DNA from 3 places in the Bradyrhizobium sp. SZCCHNRI1029 genome. Region 1 is predicted to be linked to each of the others. Evidence: predicted binding sites of a transcription regulator. Region 1 holds the regulator's gene; each other region holds the start of a gene.
The links. Region 1 encodes PhoB, which activates phosphate uptake and scavenging genes when phosphate is short. Its sites were predicted from a motif close to TGTCATNNANCTGTCAT; they were not measured.

Region 1 (9,541 bases):
GATCTATCTCGCGCCGATGCTGCCGGCGTTCCGCGCGATGTATCCGAAGCTGAACCTGCAGATCATCGCCGCCAACCGCTATCCGGATTTCATTGAGGCGGGCATCGACGTGGCGATCCGCACCCGCGAGCATGAGCCGGACTCGGGCATCGTCGTCCGTCGCATCGGGCAGATGCGGCGCGTGCTGGCGGCGGCGCCGTCCTATCTCGCGAGCCGTGGCTGTCCCGTCGTTCCCGGTGATCTCGTGCGCCACGACATGCTGATCTACAATCTTGCCAATGATCCGTATTCCCTGTCCCTGCGCAACGGCGCGACAGCCCAGAGCATTCGGATCGCGCCGACGCTCGACAGCAATGACGGCCAGGTGATCAAGGGGGCGGCGCTTGCCGGGCTCGGCATCCTGATCCAGCCGCTCTACATCGTGCAGAGCGACATTCTGGCCGGCAGGCTGGTGCCGGTCCTGCTCGACTGGGAGCTGCCGCTCTTGACGATGAACATCGCCTACCAGAACCGCGTCAGGCTTCCGGCCAAGATCAGGGTGTTCGCCGATTTCCTCGTCGACCACATCCGCGCCCATTCCGACCCGGGGATCTGGATCGAGCCGCCCAAGCCGGATTGAGCCGATGCCCGCGTGCGGGGGGAGGGCGGATCATGTTCTGAGAAAAATAATTATCTTGCTATTTTTCGGAAATCGTGGTCTCTTGCGTGCAACCCGCCTCGAGCAGAGGGACGTACGCGTCGTCACGAACGTGGAGGCGGGCTGCGATGGACGTGACGGCTGTGCCAGACGAGCGCAGGCGGCACGGACGGCGAAGTCGTGTGGTCCTGGCCTCTCGATGCTGAGGTCAAGTCCGTGGTCGTTGCTTGACGGCACGCGCGGGCGATGGGGGCAAGAAAGCCGATCCCCAGGGAGAGCACGAAGGACACCGTTAACACCGTCGCGCGGGGAAGGCCGGGTCTGTCCGGCTGTACCTGTGGTACCTGCCGCCTGCATTCTTTTGAGCAGGCGGGCCACGGGCCTCAGCCGAGGTCCGGCCTTCCTCGCGCCCTCTCGTTGTTCAGAGGGACACGACGAATGCATCACTCGGGTCTCACCAGCCGCGAGACGGCGAGATCGTGTCTCGTTGGCCAACGGCGCCAACCCAATCCTCATGGCGTCGTCCCGGACAAGCGCGCACCGCGTGCGCCGGTCCGGGACCGAAAACTCCAGGGAGGCGTGCGAGGCACGATGGTCGACCGATCCCGTCCGGCCACATCCGCCGGTGGCTATGGGTCCCTGCGCAAGGCCGGGACGACACCGAAAGGTGCGGCGGGCGACACGGGCAAAGGAGGCCCATCTTGATTGAGCGATGCTTGCGAAAGGCCAGGGGCGATGCCTCCCCGAACGACCGCCCTCGATCCGTAAAAACTCGGATGAAAATCTAAATACCTAGAATTATCAACGGCTTGTGACTGTCATCCGACTGTCATCGAACCTTTATAAAAGCCACACTGAGGCCCCGTAAAGCGGCCGGGGAAGCGCAATCGGGCGCAGATGGCGCTTCGCTTCCCAAGCATGGAGACCAGCTATGAATTTCATCAAAGCTATCGTCGCTGCCGGCTTGGTCGCCGCATCGACGTCGGCGTTCGCTGCCGACATCACCGGTGCGGGCGCGACGTTCCCGTTCCCGATCTATTCCAAGTGGGCCGACGCCTACAAGAAGGAGACCGGCAACGGTCTGAACTACCAGTCGATCGGCTCCGGCGGCGGCATCAAGCAGATCCAGGCCAAGACCGTCACCTTCGGCGCCACCGATGCGCCGCTCAAGGCCGAGCAGCTCGAGAAGGACGGCCTGGTGCAGTGGCCGATGGTGATGGGCGGCATCGTGCCGGTCGTCAACCTCGAGGGCGTGAAGCCGGGCGAGATGGTGCTGGACGGCGAGACGCTCGCCAACATCTATCTCGGCAAGATCACCAAGTGGGATGACGCCGCGATCAAGAAGCTGAACCCCAACGTCAAGCTGCCGTCCGACGCGATTGCCGTGGTGCGCCGCTCCGACGGTTCGGGCACGACCTTCAACTTCACCTACTACCTCTCCGAGGTCAGCGCAGACTGGAAGAGCAAGATCGGCTTCAACACCGCCGTCGAGTGGCCGGTCGGTGTCGGCGCCAAGGGCAATGAGGGTGTGTCCGGCAACATCGGCCAGACCAAGAACTCGATCGGCTATGTCGAGTACGCCTATGCCAAGCAGAACAAGCTCACCTACACCGGCATGATCAACAAGGCCGGCAAGACCGTGCAGCCGACCGTCGAGGCCTTCCAGGCCGCGGCCGCGAATGCCGACTGGGCCAAGGCCCCGGGCTACTACGTGATCCTCGCCAACCAGCCCGGCGACAAGTCCTGGCCGATGACGGCGGCGACCTTCATCCTGATGCACAAGGAGCCGGCCGACAAGGCGGCGTCCGGCGAAGCCATCAAGTTCTTCAAGTGGTCGTTCGAGAAGGGCGCCAAGATGGCTGAGGAGCTCGACTACATCCCGATGCCCGACAGCGTCGTGAAGCTGATCGAGAAGACCTGGTCGGCCGACATCAAGAGCTGAGCTGGACGTATCGAAAATCCCCCTCTCCCGGCCTCCGGGGGAGGGGCGCTACCGGGGTTGAGGCGTGTCCAAGGAACAGGGGGCAGAATTGGCAGAGATGGCGGTTCAGACCGAAGTCAGCGATATCGCGGCTGCTGCCGGCCCCTATGACCGGGCACGCGCGCTCAGCGCCTTCAAGCTCGGCGACGTGACCTTCTATTGGATCACGCGGCTGTCCGCGATCTCCGTCCTGTTGATCCTGGGCGGCATCATCCTGTCGCTCATCGTCGGCGCATGGCCGGCCATGAGAGAATATGGCTTCGAATTCCTGTGGACGCGGCGCTGGGCGCCGTCGGCCGATCCGCCGGTGCTCGGGGCGCTCGGCCCGATCTACGGCACCTTGGTCACGTCCTTCATCGCGATGCTGATCGCCATTCCGGTCGGTCTGGGCATTGCGATCTTCCTCACCGAGCTCTGCCCGCAATGGCTGCGCCGTCCGATCGGACTTGCCATCGAGCTGCTCGCCGGCATTCCCTCGATCATCTACGGCATGTGGGGCTTCTTCGTGCTGGGGCCGTTCCTGGCCTATACGTTCCAGCCGTTCATGATCAATCTCTGCGCCGGCATCCCCGTGCTGCAGGACATCTTCGCCGGTCCGCCGTCCTATCTCAGCCTGTTCAACGCCTCGCTGATCCTGGCGATCATGGTGCTTCCGTTCATCACCTCGATCTCGGTCGACGTGTTCAAGACGGTCCCGCCGGTGCTGAAGGAAGCCGCCTACGGGGTCGGCTGCACCACCTGGGAGGTCGTGCGCAGCGTCGTCATTCCCTACACCCGTGTCGGCGTGATCGGCGGCGTCATGCTGGCGCTGGGGCGTGCGCTCGGCGAAACGATGGCGGTGACCTTCATCATCGGCAACTCGTTCCGTATCTCATCCTCGATCTTCGCACCGGGCACCACGATCTCGGCCGCCATCGCCTCCGAATTCCAGGAGAGCGACGGGCTGCACCAGTCGAGCCTGATCCTGCTCGGCCTGCTGCTGTTCGTGCTCACGTTCTTCGTGCTGGCGAGCGCGCGGCTGATGCTCATGCGGCTCGAAGCCAAGGCGGGAAAATAAGCCATGTCCAGCGCTGACACGCTTACACTCGATGCGCCGGTCAATCCGATCTATGCGCGCCGGCGCCGCAGAGACATCGTGATCCGCGGCCTCTGCGTTGCTGCCGCGATGTTCGGCGTCACCTGGCTGGCGCTGATCCTGTTCACGCTGTTCTATAACGGACTCGCCGGCCTCAGCCTGCAGGTTTTTGCCGCCGACACGCCACCGCCCGGCTCCAGCGAAGGCGGCCTGCGCAACGCCATCGTCGGCTCCTTGATCATGACGATCATCGGCGTCGGCATCGGCGCGCCGCTCGGCCTGTTCGCCGGCACCTATCTCGCCGAATACGGCCGCAACGACCGCCTGACCTCGGTGATCCGCTTCATCAACGACATCCTGCTGTCGGCGCCCTCGATCATCATCGGCCTGTTCATCTATGGTGCGGTCGTGGTGCCGATGGGCGGCTTCTCGGCACTCGCGGGTTCCCTTGCATTGGCGGTCATCGTGATCCCGGTGGTGCTGCGCACCACCGAGGACATGCTGCTGCTCGTGCCCAACCCGCTGCGCGAGGCGGCGTCTGCGCTCGGCCTGCCGCGCTCGCTGGTGATCCGCCGCATCGCCTATCGGGCGGCGCGCTCGGGCCTCATCACCGGCGTGCTGCTGGCGACCGCCCGCGTCGCCGGCGAGACCGCGCCTCTGCTGTTCACCGCGCTGTCGAACCAGTTCTGGAGCCTCAACCTTTCCAAGACGATGGCGAACCTGCCCGTCACCATCAACAATTTCGTCCAGAGCCCTTATGCCTACTGGAAACAACTGGCCTGGAGCGGAGCCCTTCTCATCACTCTGGCCGTGCTCGCCCTGAACATCGGTGCACGCATTCTCGGCGCCGAGAGGAACACCAAATGACCGAACTGTCCGTCTCCGTCAGTCAGCCCAATCACGCTCTTCACGGCAAGGCGCTTCCGGATGCGCCGGCCAAGGTGACCGCGCGCAACCTCAACTTCTACTACGGCGACCATCATGCGCTGAAGAACATCAACCTGTCGCTGGGCACCAACCGCGTCACCGCGTTCATCGGCCCGTCCGGCTGCGGCAAGTCCACGCTGCTGCGCATCTTCAACCGGATGTACGATCTCTATCCGGGGCAGCGGGCGACCGGGCAGCTGATGCTCGACAACACCAACATCCTCGATCCCAAGCTCGATCTGAACCTGCTGCGTGCCCGGGTCGGCATGGTGTTCCAGAAGCCGACGCCGTTCCCGATGACGATCTACGAGAACATCGCCTTCGGCATCCGCCTCTATGAGAAGATCTCCAAGTCGGAGATGGACGACCGGGTCGAGAAGGCGCTGCGCGGCGGCGCGTTGTGGAACGAGGTCAAGGACAAGCTCAACGCCTCGGGCCTGTCGCTGTCCGGCGGCCAGCAGCAGCGGCTGTGCATCGCGCGTACCGTGGCGGTCCGGCCGGAGGTGATCCTGTTCGACGAGCCGTGCTCGGCGCTCGATCCGATCTCGACCGCCAAGGTCGAGGAGCTGATCCAGGAACTCGCCGAAAACTATACGATCGCCATCGTGACGCATAACATGCAGCAGGCGGCGCGCGTCTCCGACAAGACCGCCTTCATGTATCTCGGCGAGCTGATCGAGTTCGACGACACCAGCAAGATCTTCACCTCGCCGAGCGATCGGCGGACCCAGGATTACATCACCGGCCGGTTCGGCTGACGCCGACGACATTGTCTTCAGGAGATCATCATGGCCAGTGAACATACCGCCAAGGCGTTCGACAGCGATCTGCAGGACCTCACCCGTCTGGTATCGGAGATGGGCGGCCTCGCCGAGCGGCTGATCGTCGATTCCGTCGATGCGCTGGTGCGACGCGACATCGCGCTCGGCCAGAAGGTGGTCGCCACCGACGCCGAGGTCGACAAGCTGCAGCGCATCATCGAGGAGCGCGCCGTTCTCACCATCGCCCGGCGACAGCCGATGGCGGTCGACCTGCGCGAGATCGTCGGCGCGATGCGCGTGGCGACCGATCTGGAGCGCATCGGCGACCTCGCCAAGAACATCGGCAAGCGCGTCGCGGCGCTGGAGAGCGACTTCCATCCGCTGAAGCTGATCCGCGGGCTCGAGCACATGACCGATCTCGTGCAGTCGCAGGTCAAGACGGTGCTGGACGCCTATGCCGCGCACGATTTGCCGGCGGCGATGACGGTGTGGAAGGGCGATGAGGAAGTCGATGCCATCTGCACCTCGCTGTTTCGCGAGCTCCTGACCTACATGATGGAGGATCCGCGCAACATCTCGTTCTGCATCCACCTGATGTTCTGCGCCAAGAATATCGAGCGCATCGGCGATCACGCGACCAACATCGCCGAGACGGTGTTCTATATGATCGAAGGCCAGCAGATCATGGACAAGCGCCCGAAGGGCGACATGACGAGCTTCGCATCGACGATCCCCGGCAACTGAGAGAGACGGTTCAGACATGGGCGCCCGAATTCTGGTGGTGGAGGACGAGGAGGCGCTGACGACGCTGCTGCGCTACAACCTCGAGGCCGAAGGCTACGAGGTCGAGACAGTGGCGCGCGGCGACGAAGCCGACACGCGCCTGAAGGAGCGTGTTCCCGATCTCGTCGTGCTCGACTGGATGCTGCCGGGCCTGTCCGGCATCGAGCTGTGCCGCCGCCTGCGGGCGCGGACCGAGACCCGGCAGTTGCCGATCATCATGCTCACCGCACGCGGCGAGGAGAGCGAGCGCGTGCGCGGCCTCGCGACCGGCGCCGACGACTACATCGTCAAGCCGTTCTCGGTGCCGGAGCTTCTGGCGCGGGTGAAAGGCCTGCTGCGGCGGGCGAGTCCGGAGCGGCTGGCGACCGTGCTGTCCTATGGCGACATCGAGCTCGACCGCGAGAAGCGCCGCGTGGCGCGCTCTGGTAGGCCGATCGATCTCGGCCCGACCGAATACCGCCTGCTCGAGTTCTTCCTGGAGCATCCCGGCCGCGTGTTCAGCCGCGAGCAGCTGCTCGACAGTGTCTGGGGCCGCGACATCTACATCGACGAGCGCACCGTCGACGTCCATATCGGCCGCCTGCGCAAGCTGCTCAATCCCGGCCGCGAGCAGGACCCGATCCGCACCGTGCGCGGCGCCGGTTATGCGCTCGATGATCGCTTCGCCAAGAGCGAGCAGGTGTAAGGGGCGATCCGGCGTGAGGACGCAGCAGGTGTGAGACGCGAGGCGGCCCGATTGAGGAGATCGCGGTCCGCTTTCCGCCACGCCGCCGCCGTCTTGATCGTGTCTGCTTCGTGGCCGTCACGATGTTTCGGTCCCAGCGGACGCCCTTGATCAAGACCATCATCATATCTCTTGCCGTGCTGCTCGGCGGCGCGGCGGGCGCCACGGCCGCCGAGCTCGAAGACGCGGTCGCGGCGGCAGGCAACGGGCAGCATGCGGCGGCGATGCGACGGCTGCTGCCGCTGGCCGCCAAGGGCGATGCGCGGGCGCAGTTCGACGTCGGCTTCATGCACGCCTTCGGCTGGGGCCAACCGCGCAACCCCGCCGAGGCGCTGGCGTGGTACCGCAAGGCCGCCGATCAGGGGCTCGCCGTCGCGCAACACTATCTCGGCATCGCCTACGTCAACGGCGAAGGTGTTGCGAGCAATTACGGCGAAGCCGGCCGCTGGTTCAGCCGCGCCGCGGCGCAGGGCTTCGCCCAGTCGCAATACATGCTCGGCCTGATGCTGCTCGACGGCCGCGGTGTGAAACAGGACGTCGTGCAGGGCTATGCCTGGCTGGTGATGGCGGGCCGTAGCGGCGTGCGATCGGCCGGCCGCGACGTGCAGCGGGTCAAGTTGACCGAGCCGCAGCGCGTCCAGGCTCAGACTGCCATTGCGGCCTGGCGGCCGAAGCCGGAATCGGCGGAGGCCGGCATCGCCGCTCCGCGTCCGGAGCAACTGCTCGGGCTCGACCGTCACATCGGCGAGGTCGTCGATCCCACCTCGTGGCCGGCGTCGTCGATCGGCGTCGTCACCGTCGCGCAATACTCGACCGGCGGCTGGTGCACCGGCACGCTGGTCGCGCCGCGCGTCGTGCTCACCGCGGCGCATTGCGTGTTCAACGGCGTGGCGCAGGTCAGCCCCGGCAACGTCCGCTTCCTGGCCGGCATGAACAGGGGCACGCCGGCGGCATCGTCGGTCGCCGACAAGCTGATCGTGGCGCCCGATTTCGTCCCGACCCGGCACGACAGGTGGTCGCTCGACCGCTCGCCCGCCGATTGGGCATTGATCGTGCTGAAGGACGCGCTGCCGTCGAAGCCGGTCGCGGTCAAGGCGCTGACGCGCGAGGAATTGCAGGCTGCGACCTCGGCCGGAACCATCTCCGAGATCGGCTACGGCCAGGAGCGGCGCTATTCGCCGACCGGCCAGCGCAATTGCAGCGCCGGCATGACCAAGGACGGGATGCTGCTGACGGTGCATTGCCTCGCCAATTTCGGCTATTCGGGCTCCCCCATCATGGCCGAAGTCGGCGGACAGCCGGCCGTGGTCGGCATCTTCTCGGCGTTCCACGAGGAGACCCGGCTGATGTTCGCAGCCCCCGCGAGCCAGTTCGAGGCGGTCGTGCGGCGCGAGATCACGGCACAGAGTGCCTCGATGCGGTGAGCGAAGGAGGGGCGAGAGAAGAAGATGTCCCGCCGCTGGTCATGAACTGTGCGTGACTGGATAGCGGGTTGCCAAGCGAGAGGGCAATCCGGGAAGGGCCGCCCACGTTTTCCTGCAGCTTTTGCCTGCAGCGGGGGGCTTTACCGAACTGGCCTGGCTCTTGCTATAGTCCGAGTATGACGATTGTTCAAATTGATCATCCTCGTGCCCCTCGGCTGCTGTGGTGGCGATCGCAGCCCGGCCGCAACGTTGCGCTCGTCGGCGGGCTGGTCGCCGCCAACGCGCTCGCCTGGGCCTGGGCGTTCGCGCTCTACGCCGACCGGCCCGCCATCGTCGGCACCGCGATGCTGGCCTGGCTGCTCGGACTGCGCCATGCGGTCGATGCGGATCACATCGCGGCGATCGACAACGTCGTGCGGAAGCTGGTGCAGGACGGTAGCGCCCCGCGCGCCGCCGGCCTGTATTTTGCGCTCGGCCATTCCAGCGTCGTCGTCATCGCCACCATCGTCGTGAGCCTCATCGCCGGCGCCGACCTCCTGGATGAAGAGAGCGCGATCAGGGCGATCGGCGGCGTCATCGGCACGTCGGTGTCGGCCGGCTTCCTGCTGCTGATCGCGTTGGCGAACCTCATTCTGTTCGTGAACCTCTGGCGCCGCGCCGCACAGCCGCAGTCCGAGATGGAAACCGCCGGAAGCTCCGGACGGGGCATCCTCATCCGCCTGCTGCGCCCGGTGCTCCGCCTGGTGGGACGCGCCTGGCACATGTATCCGCTCGGTTTCCTGTTCGGTCTCGGCTTCGACACTGCGAGCGAGATCGGGCTTCTCAGCCTGTCGGCAACCGAGGCAGCGCGCGGCGCGAGCCTCGCCCATGTCCTGGTGTTTCCGGCGCTGTTCGCGGCTGCGATGGCCACCGTCGACACCGCCGACAGCATGCTGATGGCGGGCGCCTATCGCTGGGCGCTGACCGATCCCGCACGCAAGCTGCGCTATAACCTCGTGATCACCGGCGCATCCGTTGCCATCGCGCTGGTGATCGGCGGCTTCGAGGCGATCACGCTGTTGGCGCCGCGGCTTGGCCTGACCGGGGGATGGACGGGGGTCGCCACCGCGCTGGGCGACGATGTCGCCAATCTCGGGATCGTCGCGATTGGCCTGTTCGGACTGATCTGGGCGGTCGCCATGCTGCTCGGTCGCAGCCAGCGCGGTTCCGAGGCTATCCCCGGGGAAGCG
Region 2 (9,541 bases), on a different contig from region 1:
CGATGTTCCTCTCTGAGTATGAGAGCGGCAACCAGATCGACAGCACGCATTTCGAGGACCAGTGGCCGGAGCGGACCCGCCGCGTCTCGGTCTCGTCCCGGATTCTTCTCGCCGTGGTGGCTGCGGCCGGCGTCGCGGTGCTCTTCGCGCTTGTCACCTCGGATGCGACGCGCGACCTGATCGCCAGTGCCAAGGCTTCCATCATCGGCGCCACGCCGGACCCGACGGCCCCGCCGCAGGCCACCAACACGCAGCTCACCGCGCGCGACATGCAGCTGAACGAGCCGGCGCGACTGCCGCCCGCCGAGCCGCCGGCTGCGGCGGCGCCGGTGCAGACGGCAGCCGTGGCCCCGACGCGTGACGACATCGCCAACGCCTACCAGACAGCGCTGCAGAATCGCAGTGTGACGCAGCCCGCGCCGGTTGCAGCACCACCGAGCTTCGCCACGGCACCGTCCGCGCCGGCCCCGAGCGCGATGGAGCCATCCTCGATCAATTCGCCGGGCGCCGGATCGGCAATCGTCGCACCCGGCCTCGGCGCCGTGACCGCCGCTCCGCCGCCCGCGCAGGTCCGCCGGCTAGATCCCGACGAACTCGCGGGCATCATGAAACGCGCCAAGAGCCTGCTGGCCGCGGGCGACATCCCGCCGGCCCGACTGCTGCTGGAGCGCGCGGCCGAGGCGCAAGAACCGGCCGCGGCGCTGATGCTTGCGCAGACCTACGATCCCCACGTGCTGGGGACGAAGGACATCCGCAACATCAATGCCGATCCGGCTGCGGCTCGCAACTGGTACCGCCGCGCCGCCCAGCTCGGCTCGGCTGAAGCGCAGCGCAGGCTCGATCAACTGCAGAACTGAACGCTCGTGACGGCAGCGATGCCGCCTCGTTTCATTTTTTTGTTTCACGCGTGATTTTCGAGTCTGTTCATGGGCGATGCCAGGCGAGACTTGGCGCTGCCCGCGTTCCGGCTCGCAAACATGTGCCAGCCTTAGATCAAGGGGGACAGATGCGACGTCTTGTTGGAGCGGCCCTGGCCGCAATGATGATAGCGTGCGGTTTCGCTGCCCACGCCGAGGAAGGCGAGTTCGACCCCGCCAAGGTGAGCGACAGCCTCAAGGCGATCTTCCAGTTCGGCTCGGTGCAGACCAAGCAGGCGCTGAACGCCAACACGGTGACGCTCATCACCGGCACCATTGGCGGCACCTATGTGCAGTTCGGCGCCGATCTGGCCTCGCTGCTCGACGACGGCAACAATCTGCGCGTCCTGCCGATCGTCGGCCGCGGCTCGGTGCAGAGCGTGGCCGACATCCTGTTCCTGCAGGGCGTCGATCTCGGCGTCGTCCGCGCCGATACGCTCGACTACCTTGAGCGCAAGGGTTTCGCCAAGGACATCAAGCGGCAGTTCACCTACGTCACCAAGCTCTACAATGAAGAGATGCAGGTGATCGCGCCGCGCGCGGTGCGCAACCTGCGTGATCTCGAGGGCCGCCGCGTCAGCGTCGACCTGCCGAATGGCGGCACCTTCGTCACGGCGCTGACGGTGTTCGAGCGGCTTGGCCTGCGCGCCAACTTCGCCTACATCGAGCAGCGCATCGCGATGGAGAAGCTGAAGCGCGGCGAGCTCGATGCCGTCATCGTGGTCGGCGGCAAGCCCTACAAGTCGGTCTCGACCTTCGTGAACGACGGCCGCTTCCATCTCGTCAACGTCGACTACGATCGACCGCTGCAGACCGACTATCTGCCGGCGACCCTGACGGCGAAGGACTACCCGAACCTGATCGCCGAGGGCGAGAAGGTCGACACGATCGCGGTGCCGGCCGTGCTCGCCGCCTATAATTGGGCGCCGAACACCGACCGCTATCGCAAGCTCGCGACCTTCGTCGACGCCTTCTTCACCAAATTCCCGGCATTCCAGAATCCGCCGTTCCATCCGAAGTGGAAGGAGGTTTCGCTTTCGGCGCCGCTCGCCGGCTGGCAGCGGCTGCCGTCCGCCAGCAAATGGCTGGAGAGCCACGCCATGGAAGGCGCACAGCGCGACCGCTTCGATGACTTCCTGAAGCAGAGCAGCGCCGGCAGGGCGATGCCGAGCGAGGCCGACCGCGAGGCGCTGTTCAAGCAGTACCAGGCCTGGGAGGCCGAGAAGACCGGCAGCGCCCGCGCCCAGGCGCGCGGCCAGCGCTGAGCTCGTAGCGTTCGACGAAGTCCCATCAGGAGAAAAGCCCCGCGGATGCGGGGCTTTTTGCTGTTGTGCCCTTCCGATGCGCTGACTGCGGGCGCCCGGCTTGCCGGCCGGAGCCGCCGTCAGCCGATATTCTCGCCGTCAGCGTTCTTGTCTGCCGCCAGCCGCGCGAGTACGGCGCGGGCTGCCGCATGATGGTCGGGCGTGATGTGCGAAGCGACCATGCGGATGGCGGTGGCGAGCACCGCCGCGTCGTCGGTGAAGCCGAGGATGGGCAACACGTCAGGCATGAAGTCGAACGGCACGACGAAGTAGGCGATGGCGCCGAGCAGGGCGACCTGTACGTGCCGGGGTGTCTCCTTGTCGAAGGCGCAGTAATACGCCGCAAGCAGCTCCTCGGCGAATGGCAGCCGCGCGACAACCTTCTTGAACTTGATCCAGAAACGACGGCGAAGGGTCTCGCGATCCCGGGCCAGCCGCTCCGCGGGCTCGAAGCCAACGCTGTAGTCGGTCGCATCCGACATGATGTCCGATCTCCGGTTCCCGACGGCGCTGGGGGCGCGGTCCTCGCCCTCGGATGTGGTGATGGCGGCGCCGGCCGCAAGGCGCGTGCCGTCGTCGCGAAGATCTCAGCCGCGCATCGTCGCGGCGATCGCATTCATCGCCTTGGCGAGCGCGATGTCGCGCATGGTCACGCCGCCTGCGTCATGGGTCGTGAGGACCACCTCGACGGTGCGGTAGACGTTGCGCCACTCGGGATGATGGTCAGCCTTTTCAGCGACCAAGGCGACGCGGGTCATGAAGCCGAAGGCTTCGTTGAAGTCTGTGAATGTGAACGTGCGGGCGATGGCCTCACGGCCTTGCGCCTCAGACCAGCCGGGAAGCTCCCGCAAGGCGGTGGCGCGTGCCTCCGTCGACAATGGTTGCGGCATCTCGATCTCCTCTTGTGCTGCAATCGACCGGACACGTGGCGGCATCCGGGTGATCGCGGGGCTACCTCCGGCTGGATCGCGCTGGTGTCCGGTTGCCAAGACTAACCGAAAACGCATCCCGATCAGAGCCTTGTCACAGGCGCGATGCCGGAGGCGCTTGGAACTGCCCCGATCCTCCGGCGACTGGTGCGATGGTAACCATGACGCAGATGTCACCCCGGGCGGACAAGAAATTTGCTACAGTTCGGCTCTATTGAAGGACGACGTGGCCAGACGAAGCCGCCTGTGGCATCGCCCGGGCCTGGGACCACCGGAGGACGGGATCTGGTAGATACTCAGACCACGCCAGCGCAGCGCTCACGGATGCGCCCAGCCGTGTTCATCGTCATCGCCGGGATCCTCGCGGTCGTCGGCGCTTTGACGGGTGCCTACTATTTCGCGATGCGTCCCGTGGTGCTCAAGATCGCGGTCGGTCCGCCCAACAGCGACGACCTGAAGGTCGTCCAGGCCCTGACCCAGGCCTTTTCCCAGTCGCACGCCTCCGTCAGGCTGCGGCCGGTTCCGACCGAGGGCGCCGCACAGAGCGCGCAGGCGCTGGCCGCAGGCAAGGTTGATCTCGCGATCGTCCGGGGTGACCTCGAGGTCCCAAAGAACGCGCAGGCCGTGGCGACGCTGCGCAAGAACGTCGCCGTGCTCTGGGTGCCTCCGGGCGGCAAGGGCAAGGGTCGCAAGGGCGCCAAGATCACCAAGATCTCCCAGCTCGCGGGCCACAAGGTCGGCATCATCGGTCGGACCCCGGCGAACGCCAATTTGCTGAAGGTGATCCTGCATCAGTACGGCGTCGACGCCAGCAAGGTCGAGATCGTCCAAGTCCCGATCACCGAGGCCGCCGAAGCCGTGCGCAACCAGCGGGCGGACGTCTATCTTGCGGCCGGACCCATCAATAGCAAGATCACGGCGGATGCGATCGCCGCTGCTACCAAGGACGGCGGCACGCCGACCTTCCTGGCGATCGATTCGGCCGAAGCGATCGCGCAGAACCACCCCGAATATGAATCGACCGAAATTCCCGCCGGCGCGTTTGGCGGCTCGCCCGATCGTCCCGAGGACGAGGTGAAGACCATCAGCTTCAACCACCACATCGTGGCGCGCAAAGGCCTGTCGGATTCGACCGTGTCCGCGTTCACCCATCAGCTGTTTTCGGTGCGCCAGCAATTGCTGTCGGAGTTCCCGCTGGCTGCCAAGATCGAGACCCCCGACACCGACAAGGACGCCGCGATTCCGGCGCATCCCGGCGCGGCGGCGTTCATCAACGGCGAGGAGAAGACATTCCTCGACCGCTACAGCGACTACATCTGGTGGGGCCTGATGGCGCTTTCGGCGATGGGTTCGGCCGGTGCGTGGTTCGCCGGCTATCTCAAGCGCGACGAACGCACCATCAACACCTCGCTGCGCGATCGTCTGCTGGAGATGATCACGATCGCGCGCAAGAGCGATTCGACCGAGGAGCTCGACCAGCTGCAGAGCGAGGCCGACGAGATCCTGCGCAACACGCTGACCTGCTTCGAGGACGGTGCAATCGAGCACGCGGCGTTGACCGCGTTCAACATCGCGCTCGAGCAGTTCCACAACGCGGTGGCCGATCGCAAGCTCATCCTGATGAGCATGCCCGCCAATCTGCAGCGAACCGGCGCGCAGTTGCGTGCCGCCGGCACCTGAGGGCGGACCATGTTCGCCCTGCGGCCGCGTCACGCGCTGTCCACGGCGCGATTGTAATTCCAGCGTCATCAATCTTTTCTAGGTCTGCCGGGCCGTGGCTCGCGCCGGCTCCCGCGCGCGATCCGACCAGGAGATCCGCATGACGCTTCGCATTCCTCGATCGCACACAGCCCTGTCCCGCCGCCGCTTCCTGTCGACGGCCGCCGCAGCCGGCGTCACGACGCTGGCGATGCCCTATCTGAGCCGCGCCGCCGACCGGCCGCAGATCACGCATGGCGTGCAGTCCGGCGACGTCGGCATGGATGGTGGCGTGGTCTGGGCGCGCGCCGACCGGCCGTCGCAGATGCTGGTCGAGGTGGCGACCACCGAATCGTTCAAGGACGCGCGTACGCTGCCTCCGATTGCCGCGCTTCCGGAAAGCGACTTCACGGCCAAGATGCTGATCGACGGCCTTCCGAGCGGCCAGGACATCTTCTACCGTGTCAAGTTCCGCGACCTGTCGCATACCGCGGTCGAAAGCGAGGCCGTGGCCGGCCGCTTCCGCACCGCGCCAGGCAACAAGCGCGACGTCTCGTTCGTCTGGGGCGGCGACGTGGCGGGGCAGGGCTGGGGCATCAATCCCGATGATGGCGGCATGTTCACCTTCTCGACGATGAAGAAGCACCGCCCGGACTTCTTCCTGCACTCCGGCGACACCATCTACGCCGACGGTCCGATCAAGTCCGAGGTGAAGCTGCCGGACAACAAGGTGTGGAAGAACCTCACCGTGGAAGAGAAGGCCAAGGTCGCCGAGACGCTCGACGAATTTCGTGCCGCCCACAAATACAATTTCCTCGACGAGAATGTTCGCGCCTTCAATGCCGAGGTGCCGATCTTCGTGCAGTGGGACGATCACGAGGTCACCAACAACTGGTCGGCGTCCAAGGAGCTGCCCGCCGCCTACAAGGAGCGCAACATCCAGTTGCTCGCGGCCCGCGCGGCGCGCGCCTTCCACGAGATGTATCCGATGCGCGAGAGCATCATCGAGCCGGGCCGAGTCTATCGCACCATCAACTATGGCCCGCATCTCGACGTGTTCGTGCTCGACGAGCGCAGCTACCGCGGCGCCAACGGTCCCAATCTCGAGGACAAGTATGGTCCGGCGTCCTACTTCATCGGGCCGGAGCAGATGCGCTGGTTGAAGCAGGCGCTGCTCAATTCCCGCGCGACCTGGAAGGTGATCGCCTCCGACATGCCGCTCAGCATCATCGTCTATGACGACGCGGCCAACAAGAAGGGCTCGGAAGCCATCGCCCAGGGTGACGGCCCGGCGCGCGGCCGCGAGCTCGAGATTGCCGAGGTCCTGCGCTTCATCAAGACCGCGCCGATCCAGAACACGGTGTGGCTGACGGCGGACGTGCATTACGCGGCCGCGCATTATTACGATCCGAACAAGGCGCAGTTTCAGGACTTCGAGCCGTTCTGGGAGTTCGTCTCCGGCCCGCTGCATGCCGGCACGTTCGGTCCGAACGAGCTCGACAACACCTTCGGCCCCGAGGTGCGCTTCATCAAGGCGCCCGGCCTCGACAAGCAGAATCTGCCGCCGTCGGCCGGCATGCAGTTCTTCGGCCACGTCAAGATCGAAGGCGCCACGGGCCAGATGACCGTGACCCTGCGGGATCGCGCCGACGTCGCGCTGTGGTCGACCACGCTCGATCCGAAGCTGGGCTGAGGTCTCGTTGTTCGGCGGCAAGACGACCGCGTGCGGCGACGGCAACTAATCGCGTCGCCGCAGCGCCGCCTCCAGCGCCTCGGTCGGGCAAGGCTTCGGCAGCCGCGGCCGGTCGGCGAATGCGGGTGGCACGCGGTCGGCGCCATAGCCGGTCGAGAATGCGAAGGGAATGCCGAGCGCCGTCAGCCGCTCGGCAATCGCAAAGCTCTTTTCGCGGACCAGGCCGACATCGAGCAGCGCGAATTGCGGGACGCGCTCGGCGATCATGGCGAGCGCGGTTGCGACGTCGGCTGCGATCCTGATGTCGGGAACGCCGAGGTCGGTGATCGTGTCTTCCAGTCCGAGCGCAATGATGGGGTCGTCTTCGACGACCAGCACATGCTGATAGAACTCGGGCACGCCTGATTGCGAGCTGGTCATGGGATCTGCGGGTTCCAGGATGAGGGATGGACCCCGCGGCCGGCGCCTCCTCTCGAGCGCGCTGGCGGGTTCCTGGAACCAAGGCAGCATATCAGAGTTCCTGTGTCGGTGCACTTGTGAACACAAGGTGCACGGATCACGCACATGCGTTGCGCACGGGGATGACGATGCTGAGCCAAGGTGTGACCACGCTGAGCCGGGAGCGGCCCTACAACAACCTGCTGCGGCGGCTCAGTCCGGCCGACTACGCGCTGATCTCACCGTATCTGGTGGAGGACGAGGCAACGCCGAACGAGCTGCTCTACAGTCCGGGTGACGACGTCCAGATCGTGCATTTTCCCTGCGGGCCGGCGCTGACGTCCTATCTCGTTCCCAATGAGGATGGCCGCGACGTCGAGACCATCCTGGTCGGCCGCGAGGGCGCCGTCGGCGGGATCGTCAGCGAGGGTTTCCTGCCGGCCTACACGCGGATCGTCGTCAAGTTCGGCGGCCCGTTCGCACGGCTGCCGCTGTCCCGCCTGGCGGCCGCCAAGCTGCAATCCAAGACGCTGCGCAACGTGTTCGCGCGCTACGCCGATTGCATGCTGGCGCAGATGTTCCAGTCGACCGCCTGCAACGCAATCCATTCGATCGAGCAGCGGACGGCGAAGTGGATCGTGGCCGCGATGGACCGTACCGATGGCGAGCCGATCGTGCCGCTGACGCATGAGCAGCTGGCAACGCTGCTGGGCGTCGGCCGCAGCTACGTCAGCCGGGTTGTCCAGACCTTCAGGGCCGAGGGCATTCTCGAAACCCGCCGCGGCGCCTTCATGGTGCGGGACTTCGACGCGCTGAAGCGCCGCTCCTGCCTGTGCAACGAGGCCGTGAAGACCCATTTCGAGGAGGTCCTGCGCGGCGTCTATCCGACCGAGCAGGCCGCGGCGGGCTGAGCCTGCAGGCGCCAGTGACTTTCCGCGCACAGACACCAGCCAACCGCGTTGGCTGTCAGCGCTGGTCCTCGTGGGATTGCCGGTCGGAGTGGTTGGTCTCGTCTTCTCCCGCGCTGCCCGGAAGCGTGCGGTCGCGGAGGCGTTAGCCAGCCGCTCGGAAACCGCTCCTCGTTCCTGAAAGCAGTCATTGTTTTTTGGCATTTTTTGCCTATATTGCGCCGCAACGCGTGAGGTCTGCCCGGTCGATTGGCCGGGCTTCCTATTTGGGGCTGCCGGCCCCTGCCGCCGAACGAGTTTCGCGAGCGCGCGTCGCAAAGCTAACAGCTTGATTCGACTATAACAAAGCGCGCGCCCCGCCGGGGACAGAGCACGAGCTCTTGAGAAAGCTTAGAAGACACCGACCATGAATCTTCGCAACATCGCCATCATCGCCCACGTCGACCACGGCAAGACCACCCTGGTTGATCGTCTCCTGCAGCAGTCGGGTACCTTCCGCGAGAACCAGAAGGTCGCCGAGCGCGCCATGGACTCCAATGATCTGGAGCGCGAGCGCGGCATCACCATCCTGGCCAAGGCCGCCTCGGTGCAGTGGAAGGACACCCGCATCAACATCGTCGACACTCCCGGCCACGCCGATTTCGGCGGCGAGGTCGAGCGCATCCTGAACATGGTGGACGGCGCCCTGGTGCTGGTCGACGCCGCCGAGGGCCCGCTGCCGCAGACCAAGTTCGTGGTCTCCAAGGCGCTCAAGGTCGGCCTCAAGCCGATCGTCGTCATCAACAAGGTCGACCGTCCCGACGCCCGTCCGACCGAGGTCATCAACGAGGTGTTCGACCTGTTCGCCGCGCTCGACGCGTCCGAGGAGCAGCTCGACTTCCCGATCCTGTACGGCTCGGCCAAGCAGGGCTGGATGGCCGAGAGCCCGGAAGGTCCGAAGGACGCCGGGATGCAGCCGCTGTTCGACCTGGTGCTGCGCCATGTGCCGGCGCCGTCGGTCGAAGAGGGACCGTTCCGCATGATCGGCACCATCCTGGAGGCCAACAACTTCCTGGGTCGCATCATCACCGGCCGCATCACCTCGGGCAGCATCAAGCCCAACCAGGCCGTGAAGGTGCTGAACGCCGAAGGCAAGGTCGTCGAGCAGGGCCGTATTTCCAAGATTCTCGCGTTCCGCGGCATCGAGCGCGTGCCGCTCGACGAGGCCGAGGCCGGTGACATCGTCGCCATCGCGGGCCTGACCAAGGGCACCGTCGCCGACACGTTCTGCGATCCCTCGGTCGAGACTCCGCTCCCGGCGCAGCCGATCGACCCGCCAACCGTGTCGATGTCCTTCATCGTCAACAACTCGCCGCTGGCGGGCACCGAAGGCGACAAGGTCACGAGCCGCATGATCCGCGACCGCCTGCTGCGCGAGGCCGAGGGCAATGTCGCGCTGCGCGTCGTCGAATCCGCCGACAAGGACGCCATGGAAGTGTCGGGCCGCGGCGAATTGCAGCTCGCGATCCTGATCGAGACCATGCGCCGCGAAGGCTTCGAGCTGTCGGTGTCGCGTCCGCGCGTGGTGCTGCAGAAGGACGAGGCCACCGGCGCGTGGCTGGAGCCGATCGAGGAGGTCGTGATCGACGTCGACGAGGAGCATTCCGGCGTCGTC
Region 3 (9,541 bases), on a different contig from region 1:
GCATCCGACGGCACCCCGCCCATCCCGGCGGGATCAGAACCAGCATCGCGACTCCCCGCGCGACGGGTCGGCCAACAGCAATGTCGACGGCAGGTCTCCTGGCTCTCGGGTCACCGCACGAAGCCACCTTCCCGGTTTCCCAGTGGTGTCTTGGCCTCACACTCGCCGATTACAGTTGCGGGGGCAGCCACGGCCTTGGGTCAAGAACCCGCACCGTGTTCCCTAAATCTCTCCTTTCGGAGAACCGTCATCTGTTAGATACGGGTCGCACCAAAGCCCGTCAATCGGAATCGTCCCCATGGTCCCCGCCCCGCCGCATCCCGCCCTGCCGCGCCTGACGCTGGTGCTCGGCGGTGCGCGCTCGGGCAAGAGCCGCCATGCCGAGGCCCTCGTCACCGCCCTTCCGCCGCCTTGGACCTATGTTGCGACCGCGCAGGCCTTCGACGCCGAAATGACCGACCGGATCGCCCAGCACAAGGCGCGCCGCGCCAAGGGATGGCAGACGCTGGAGACGGCGCATGATCTCGCGGGTCTCGTCCGGGCAAGCGGAGAATCGGGCGTACCGATGCTGATCGATTGCCTGACGCTCTGGCTCAGCAACGTGATGCTCGCCGACATGAACGTGGCGGCAAGATCAGCCGAGTTGATCGACGCGCTCAGGAACGCGCATGGCCCGATCGTGGCCGTGTCCAATGAGGTCGGACTGGGCATCGTGCCGGACAACGCGCTCGCGCGCGCCTTTCGCGATGCCCAGGGGCGACTGAACCAGGACATCGCGGCCTTAGCGGATCGCGTGATCCTGATGGCGGCGGGACTGCCGCTGACGTTGAAGTGACGAGGAGACAATGCCGATGACCGGAAGCGCCGACGATTCACGCCACAAGGCGAAGATGGAGAACCGCAAGGCGGCGCAGGATGCCGAGGTCGCCTCCAAAACCGTGGAGAAGGGCCTGCTGATCGTTCACACCGGCAAGGGCAAGGGAAAATCGACGGCGGCGTGGGGCCTGATGCTGCGCGCACTCGGCCGCGGCTTTCGCATCGGCGTCGTGCAGTTCGGCAAAGGCGCGTGGGAAACCGGCGAGCGCAAGGCGATCGAGAAGTTCGGCGATCAGGTGTCGTGGCACACGCTCGGGGAAGGCTTTACGTGGGAGACGCAGGATCGTGCGCGCGACGTCGCCGCGGCCGAGCGCGCCTGGGCGAAGGCTAAGGAGCTGATGGCGGATCCGTCGATCCGGCTGCTCGTCCTCGATGAGCTCAACATCGCGCTGCGTTACGATCACCTTGATATCGCAGACGTCGTCGCCACGCTCGCAGGGCGCCGTCCCGATCTGCACGTCGTCGTCACCGGCCGCAACGCCAAGCCGGAGCTAATCGAGGCCGCCGATCTCGTCACCGAGATGAACCTCGTGAAGCATCATTTCGCGGCCGGCGTGAGGGCGCAGGAAGGCATCGAGTACTGAGTTCATGAGCGCGCGGGCCATCATGTTCCAGGGCACCGGCTCCGACGTCGGCAAATCGCTGATCGTCGCGGGGCTCGCGCGCGCGCTGACATTGCGCGGCCTCAAGGTGGCGCCGTTCAAGCCGCAGAACATGTCGAACAACGCCGCCGTCACCGCTGATGGCGGCGAGATCGGCCGTGCCCAGGCGCTGCAGGCGCGCGCGGCGCGGCGGCCGATGACGGTGCACATGAACCCGGTGCTGCTGAAGCCACAAAGCGAGATCGGGTCGCAGGTCGTGGTGCAGGGCCGCGTCATCGGCACCGCCAAGGCGTCGGCCTATCAGGCGATGAAGCCGCAACTGATGGCGGCCGTGCTCGACAGCTTCCATCAGCTCGCGGCGGATGCCGACATCGTGCTGGTCGAAGGCGCAGGCTCCGCCTCCGAGATCAACCTGCGCGGCGGCGACATCGCCAACATGGGCTTTGCGCAGGCGACGCAGATTCCGGTGGTGCTGATCGGCGATATCGATCGGGGCGGCGTGATTGCGAGCCTGGTCGGCACCAAGACGGTGATCCCGCCGGACGATGCCGCGCGCGTGGCGGGTTTCCTCGTCAACAAGTTTCGCGGCGACCCCGCATTGTTTGCGTCGGGCATGAACGAGATCGCGCAGCGGACGGGGTGGACATCGCTCGGGCTCATTCCACATTTTCCGGATGCGCGCCGCCTGCCGGCGGAGGACGCGCTTGGCCTGGCTGAACGCGGATCATCGGGAGGACAGCGACCGAAGGTCGTCATCCTCGCCTATCCGCGCATCTCCAATTTCGACGAGTTCGATCCGTTGCGGCTGGAAGATGGAATCGATCTGCAGTTCTTGCGGCCTGGCACGCCGATCCCCGGCGACGCATCGATGGTGATCCTGCCGGGCTCGAAGGCGACGATCGCCGATCTCGCCGCCTTGCGTGAAGTCGGCTGGGACATTGATCTCCGCGCGCATCTTCGCCGCGACGGCCGCGTGCTCGGCATCTGCGGCGGCTATCAGATGCTGGGGCGCGTGATCAGCGATCCGGATGGGCACGAGGGTGCAGCTGGTTCCGTCGCGGGACTTGGCCTGCTCGACGTCGAAACGACACTGACCGATGACAAGGCGTTACGCGAGGTCCAGGGCACGCTGACGCACGATAAGCTCTCGTTCCGCGGCTACGAGATGCACATCGGCCGCACGGAGGGACGGGCGACACAGCGCTCCTTCCTCACCTTCTCCGATGGCCGGCGCGATGGCGCCATCGCGCCTGATGGCCTGGTAGCCGGCTGCTACGTGCATGGCCTGTTCGCCGACGACGGCCTGCGCAGCCATTGGCTGCGCGGCCTCGGCGCGACGACCAGCGGCCTCTCCTATGAGATCGATGTGGACACGACGTTGGATGCACTCGCGGCGCATCTAGAGCGCTACGTCGACGTTGACCGTATCCTGGCATTGGCGAGCAAGCCCGCGCCGCCCGTGGCGGCTACAGGATCCTGACCAGGACGAGCCCTGCGACGACCAGGGCTTGAACCAGACAGGCCAGCCGATACAGCCGCAAGGCCTGCCGGATGTCGGACGCGTCGAGATCGGCGCGCCCGTCGCCCATCCAGGCATCGGTGACGAGATGACCGTGATAGACGCGCGGCCCCGCCAAGCGCAGTCCGAGCGCACCGGCCATCGCCGCTTCCGGCCAGCCGGCGTTGGGCGAACGGTGCTTCGACGCATCGCGTGCGACGGCTCGCACCGCGGCCGAAGCCGAGGCGCTCGGGATGCAGGCCGCGGCGGCTGCGATCCACAGCGCGGACAGGCGCGAGGCCGGCAGATTGACGAGATCGTCGAGCCGCGCCGCCGCCCAGCCGAACGCGCGGTGACGGTCCGAGAGATGACCGATCATGCTGTCGGCGGTGTTGAGAGCCTTGTAGATCAGGATGCCCGGCAGCCCGCCGACGACGAGCCAGAACACGGGTGCGACGACGCCATCGGAGAAGTTTTCTGCCAGGCTCTCGACCGCGGCCCGCGCGACGCCGGCCTCATCCAGCCGCTCGGGATCGCGGCCGACGATCATCGAGACGGCTCGGCGGCCGCCCTCGAGCCCCTCCTGCCCCAGTCCCTCTGCAACCGCGGCGACATGCGTGTCGAGACTGCGCTGGGCCAGCAGGCTGCTTGCCGCCACACCAAGGATGATGGTTGCGACCGGTTCGCCGACGAGCGCCTGCATGACCCATGTTGCGGCGAGACCGGTGGCCATCATCCCCGCGACGAGCAGGCACACGAGCGCAATGCCGCGCGCGCGTCGTGCGGCAAAGCCGTCTGCTGCCCTGTTCCAGCGGCGGTCCCCCCATGCTATCAGCGCGCCCACCCACATCACGGGATGACCGATCCGCTGCACCAGGACCTGGGGATAACCGACCGCCGCCTCGACGAGGAGCGCCGTGAGCGCGAGAGAGACGAACATCGATCTCCGCTGAAGGAAAGACATGTAAAGGAAAGAGATGGACGACAGAGCGACTAGCATGCGCGCGGACGAGCCGGAAGCGATCCTTCACGGCGGCGATCTCGCTGCGATCAGCCGTCGCTATCCGGATGCGCCACAGCCGTGGATCGATCTGTCGACCGGAATCAACCCGATCCCCTATCCCGTGCCGGCGATCCCGGCTGAGAGCTGGGCAATGTTGCCCAGCAAGCTCGACGAGCAGGCGCTGTTGTCCGCTGCTGCCGCACGCTACGGCGTGCGGACACCCGCATCGATCGTTGCAGCCGCAGGCACCCAGGCGCTGCTCCAGATCCTGCCGCGTCTTCGCGCTCCAAGTTCGGTTGCCGTGCTGGCGCCCACCTACGAAGAACATGAGCTCTGCTGGCGCAGCTGCGGCCACCAGGTGCGTCTGGTCGACAAGGTCGAAGCACTGGCCGAAGCAGACGTCGCCATTGTGGTCAACCCGAACAATCCCACGGGGCGATTGATGCCACGCGCCACACTCCACTTGCTGGGCGTGTTTCTCGCCCGTCGCAACGGTTTGCTCGTGGTGGACGAAGCCTTTGCTGATTTCTGTCCCGTTGAGGCAAGCCTGATACCGAATTTGCCGCCAGCCACGCTGGTGTTGCGATCGTTCGGAAAGGCTTACGGTCTGGCCGGATTGAGACTCGGTTTTGCCGTCACGTGCCAGGACCTGGCCGATCAACTGCGCCGGGCGTTGGGGCCATGGGCCGTGTCTGGACCTGCGCTCGCGGTTGGCTCGCTTGCTCTCGCTGACGACCGATGGCTGCAGGAGGCACGCGTGCGGCTGATGTCAGACGGACAACGCCTCGATACGATGCTGACCACGTCCGGCTGCAGGATTCACGGCCCCCCTACGTCCAGGGCTCTTGGAGGAACGCCGCTGTTCAGACTGGTCGAGAGCACGGATGCTGCCGCATTGGCCGAGCGGCTCGCCCGCCATGGCATCCATGTCCGGCGTTTTCCGGCTCAAACAAGCTGGCTGCGCTTCGGCCTGCCGGGCCATGAGACAGGCTGGCAGCGGCTAGCGCAGGCGCTCGGCAGCGCGTCCTAGCCGAGAACGCAGGCGGCCAGCAGCAGCGTTTCCGTGACCTCGATGCTGGCGCCGTGGCAATCGCCGGTGATGCCGCCGAGCCGCCATTGCCAATAGAACGCGATTCCCGGAACCAGAGCGATCGCGATCAGCGTCGGCACCGCACCGGCCAGCGCGCCGATCGCGAGCGCGCCGCCCCAGGCGACGATGACGTTCCAGCCGACGCTGTTCGAGATGCTCGCCCCCAGCCCTGGCTTCAACGACAGCAGGGTCTTATTGCAGATCAAAGTCCCCCAGCGTGCCCAGGCCGGGATCAGCACCAGCGCCCAGGCCGTCGGGCCCGTCGCCAGCTCGGCGATCAGCACCAGCTTGGCGGCGATCTGCAAGCTGATCGCGACGACGGCAAAGCTGCCGGCATGGGGATCGCCCAGCACGGCGATGAAGCGTTCCGGCCTGCCATGCGAGGCGCCGAACGCATCGGCGACATCGCCGAGCCCATCGAGATGCAGCGCGCCGGTGATCCCGATCCAGGCGACCAGCACGGTCAGCGCGACGATCCAGGGATCGGCATCATGAAAAAGGCGGCCGACCAGCGCCAGACAGGCGCCGATCACCAGTCCGGCTGCCGGAAACCAGACCGACGCCCGTGCAAGATCGTCCGGTCGCGACTCAGCGACCCGCGGTGTCGGCAGCCGTGTCAGGAACTGCAATGCGATCCAGAATTCACGCAGACTCATGGCTGGATGATCTCGACAATTTCGCCCCAAGATACACCATCACCGCCCTGCCCGGCTTCGAGCGTGATCCGCGTGCCGGGCCGGATGCGCAGGCTCCACAGCTGGCGCAGCGGCCAGCCGAGCAGATGCGAGAGCGCTGCGCGCATGGCGCCGCCATGCGCAACCACCAGAACCGGCGCAGGCTCGGGCCGGGCAAGGATACGATGTGTTGCGCGCGCCACTCGCGCCTGCAAATCGGACCAGCTCTCACCGCCCGGCGCCCGGACCTCAGCATCGGCATGGAAGGTGTCGAGCAAGGCTTCGCCTCCGGGCTCCGCGGCGATGTCGCGATGCGTCCGCCCGTCCCAGAGGCCGAAATCGAGCTCGCTCCAATCCGCGTCGATGTCCAGCGCGCAGCCGGTCAGCCGGGCATAATCCTCCGCTGCCGCACGTGCGCGCGCCAACGGCGAGCTGACGACGCTGCGCCAGATCCGACTCCGCGTCTGCCGCCGGAATTGATCCCAGCCGGGCTCGCTGAGCGGCGGGTCGGTGCGGCCGTCGAGATGGCCGTCCCGTCCTGTCGTCCCGTGCCGCAGCAGATCGATCCGCATCAGGACTTGGCTCCCGAGACGGCGGCCTCCGCGAAGGTGGCCATGCCGTTGTGGAGTGCGCAGGCGAGCCGGATGATCGGCAGCGCAGTGGCGGCGCCCGAGGCCTCGCCAAGCCGCAGATCGAGGTCGATCAGCGGACGGGCACCGAGCGCGTCGAGCACGATGGCGTGGCCGCGCTCGGCCGAGCGATGCGAGAACAGCAGCCACGGACGGCAGGAGGGATTGAGGCGGACGGCGACCAGCGCCGCGACCGAGACGATGAAGCCGTCGACCAGCACCGGCCAGCGCCGCTGCGCGGCGGCGACGATCGCGCCGGCCATCGCAATGATCTCGAAGCCGCCGACGGCAGCCAGGACGTCCGCGACGGCCGCTCCCGCCGTGAGCCCGTGTCGCCCCAACGCATCGGCAATCACCGCAGCCTTCCTCGCCCGCCCGGCGGCGTCGAGCCCGGTGCCACTGCCGACGATGTCCGCGGGCGCGCATGACAGCAGCGCGGCGGCGATGGCTGCCGCCGACGTCGTGTTGCCGATCCCCATCTCGCCGAAGATCACGAGCTGCGGCGCGTGATCGGCCTGCCGCGCCACCGCGCGCCGTCCGGCGTCGGCCGCGAACGCGACCTCCTCCGGCGTCAGCGCCGCCCCGGTGCTGAAGTCGCGCGTGCCGCGCCGCGGCTTGTCGACGACGACACCGGGCACCGGCTCATCCGCCAGCGTACCGACATCGACCACCTCGAGCGGACAGCCCAGGCTGCGCGCCAGCACCGAGATCGCCGCGCCACCGGCCGCGAAGTTGTGCAGCATCTGCACCGTCACTTCCGGCGGATACGCCGACACGCCCCGTGCCGCGATGCCATGGTCCCCCGCGAACAGCACCACCGGGACCCTATCGGCCCCCGGCCGCTCCAACGCCTGCAGCGCCGCCAGCTCGACCGCCACCTGCTCCAATCGCCCAAGGGCGCCAATCGGCTTGGTCAACTGGGCCTGGCGTTCCAGCGCCGCCTGCCGATGGAGCTCGGACGGGGCCACACAATCAAGGCTGATCCATTCGGGAAGCACCACGGATCCTTTCAGCATCACTCGGGTTCAGGACGATTGCCACTGCGAGGCGGCCGAGACAAGCTCCGTGAGGCGCCCTATTGTCATCGAACCGTCATCGAACGTGACGACAGGTGGCTGCCCACGCAGCCCGAAAGACTCTCATGGAATACTTCCGCCGTTTCACCTTCTTGTTCGCCGCGCCCGTCTTCGAGACCGACGACCTTGCGGGCGTCCGCTTCAACCAGATCATCGAGGAGATCCAGCGCTCGGGCTTCGAGGTGGTGCGCGCCCGCAAGCTGGAGGACGCCGAGATCGCCGTGCAGACGGATGCCGCGATCGGCTGCATGGTCGTCGATTGGGGCAAGAAGGGCCTGGAAGGCAAGACGGCGTCGCTGATCAACCTGATGCGCCGTCGCGGACTGGACTTCCCGATCATCCTCCTGATCCGCCGCAAGCGGTTCGAGGATCTGCCGGTCGAGGTGCTCGACTTCATCGACGGCTATGTCTTCCTGTCGGAGGAGACGCCCGCCTTCATCGCCAAGAACCTGGTCAGCCGGCTGAAGCAATATGCCGAGACACTGAAGACGCCATTCTTCGGCGCGCTGGTCGACTACGCCGAGGAAGGCAACCAGCTCTGGACCTGCCCCGGGCACAATGGCGGCGTGTTCTATAGCCGCAGCCCGATCGGCCGGGTCTTCGTCGAGCATCTCGGCGAGGCCGTGTTCCGGGACGACCTCGACAATTCCGTGCTCGATCTCGGCGATCTCCTGACCCATGAGGGGCCGGCGCTGCGCGCGCAGAAGGAAGCGGCGCAGATCTTTGGCGCCGAGAAGACCTATTTCGTCCTCAACGGTACCTCGACCTCCAACAAGGTCGTGCTCGGGGCCCTGGTCACCGACGGCGACCTCGTGCTGTTCGACCGCAACAACCACAAGGCCGCCCATCACGGCGCGCTGCTGATCTCCGGCGGAGTCCCGATCTACGTCCCAACGGTTCGCAACCCCTGGGGCCTGATCGGCCCGATGCGCTGGGATCTGCTGGAAGAAGAGCATCTGCGGCAGCAGATCCGCGACAACCCGCTGGTCAAGGACCCCGACGCCTGGCGCAAGCCACGCCCATTCCGCGTCGCAGTGGTCGAGCAGTGCACCTATGACGGCACGATCCACAGCGCCGAGATGATCCTGAAGCGGATCGGGCACCTCTGCGACTACATCATGTTCGACGAGGCCTGGGCGGGCTTCATGAAGTTCCACCCGCTCTACGCCGGCCGCTTCGCCATGGGCCTCGGCGATCTCGGGCCCGACGCTCCCGGCATCATCGCCACGCAATCGACCCACAAGCAGCTCGCGAGCTTCTCCCAGGCATCGCAGATCCACGTCAAGGACCGCCACATCAAGGGGCAGCGGCGGCGGATCGAGCATCGCCGCTTCAACGAAAGCTTCATGCAGCACGCCTCGACATCGCCGTTCTACCCGCTGTTCGCCTCGCTGGACGTCGGCGCACAGATGATGAAGGGCCGCTCCGGTGAGGTGCTGTGGGACGACACGATCCGGCTCGGCATCGAGTTGCGCAAGAAGATCCGGGCGATGCGCCGCGAATTCGAGGAGAAGGAGAAGGATCCGGCGCGGCGCTGGTTCTTCGAGCCATTCGTTCCGGATCGCGTATCGATCCCCGATGCGGCCAATCCCGGGGCTAGCCACGACGTGGCCTGGGAGGCGCTCTCGACCGACCAGCTCTCGACCGATGCCGCGCTGTGGCAGCTCGCGCCCGGGGCGGCATGGCACGGCTTTCCGGATCTCGCCGCTGGCTTCACCATGACCGACCCCAACAAGCTGACCCTGCTGACCCCCGGCTTCGATCGCACCACCGGCGGCTATGCCGATCACGGCATCCCGGCTCCGATCGTCGCGCAATATCTGCGCGAGAACCGCATCGTGGCGGAGAAGAACGACCTCAACTCGCTGCTCTTCCTGCTGACGCCGGGGGTCGAGGCGAGCAAGGCCGGAACCCTGATCAGCGGCCTGGTCGCGTTCAAGCGGCTCCACGATGACAACGTGCTGCTGGAGGACGCGATTCCGGAGTTCACCCGCAAGCGCTTTGCGCGTTACGGCAAGCTGCGGCTGCGTGACCTCTGCGCCGAGATGCACCGCTTCTACCGCGAGGCCGAGGTGAGCGCGCTGCAGGCGAAG

Region 2: QW861_RS28185 (alkaline phosphatase D family protein) is a predicted target of PhoB. The motif match lies at 4,883-4,899, and genes of this name have one in related genera.
Region 3: QW861_RS33020 (Orn/Lys/Arg decarboxylase N-terminal domain-containing protein) is a predicted target of PhoB. The motif match lies at 7,452-7,468, and genes of this name have one in related genera.

Annotation. Positions count from the first base shown of each region.
Region 1 is NZ_JAUEUK010000002.1:61,046-70,586, forward strand. It holds gene QW861_RS05920 (LysR family transcriptional regulator) at 1-619, shown strand, start outside; gene pstS (phosphate ABC transporter substrate-binding protein PstS) at 1,569-2,579, shown strand; gene pstC (phosphate ABC transporter permease subunit PstC) at 2,677-3,675, shown strand; gene pstA (phosphate ABC transporter permease PstA) at 3,679-4,560, shown strand; gene pstB (phosphate ABC transporter ATP-binding protein PstB) at 4,557-5,378, shown strand; gene phoU (phosphate signaling complex protein PhoU) at 5,409-6,125, shown strand; gene phoB (phosphate regulon transcriptional regulator PhoB) at 6,142-6,849, shown strand; gene QW861_RS05955 (trypsin-like serine protease) at 6,996-8,312, shown strand; gene QW861_RS05960 (HoxN/HupN/NixA family nickel/cobalt transporter) at 8,489-9,541, shown strand, end outside.
Region 2 is NZ_JAUEUK010000012.1:33,437-42,977, reverse strand. It holds gene QW861_RS28210 (hypothetical protein) at 1-857, shown strand, start outside; gene QW861_RS28205 (TAXI family TRAP transporter solute-binding subunit) at 1,007-2,182, shown strand; gene QW861_RS28200 (YkvA family protein) at 2,302-2,703, opposite strand; gene QW861_RS28195 (4a-hydroxytetrahydrobiopterin dehydratase) at 2,809-3,156, opposite strand; gene QW861_RS28190 (TAXI family TRAP transporter solute-binding subunit) at 3,487-4,830, shown strand; gene QW861_RS28185 (alkaline phosphatase D family protein) at 4,970-6,541, shown strand; gene QW861_RS28180 (response regulator) at 6,587-6,961, opposite strand; gene QW861_RS28175 (Crp/Fnr family transcriptional regulator) at 7,129-7,890, shown strand; gene typA (translational GTPase TypA) at 8,294-9,541, shown strand, end outside.
Region 3 is NZ_JAUEUK010000019.1:47,240-56,780, forward strand. It holds cobalamin riboswitch at 71-264, opposite strand; gene cobU (bifunctional adenosylcobinamide kinase/adenosylcobinamide-phosphate guanylyltransferase) at 299-835, shown strand; gene cobO (cob(I)yrinic acid a,c-diamide adenosyltransferase) at 852-1,460, shown strand; gene QW861_RS32990 (cobyric acid synthase) at 1,465-2,958, shown strand; gene cbiB (adenosylcobinamide-phosphate synthase CbiB) at 2,945-3,916, opposite strand; gene cobD (threonine-phosphate decarboxylase CobD) at 3,954-5,009, shown strand; gene QW861_RS33005 (adenosylcobinamide-GDP ribazoletransferase) at 5,006-5,725, opposite strand; gene QW861_RS33010 (histidine phosphatase family protein) at 5,722-6,315, opposite strand; gene cobT (nicotinate-nucleotide--dimethylbenzimidazole phosphoribosyltransferase) at 6,315-7,370, opposite strand; gene QW861_RS33020 (Orn/Lys/Arg decarboxylase N-terminal domain-containing protein) at 7,514-9,541, shown strand, end outside.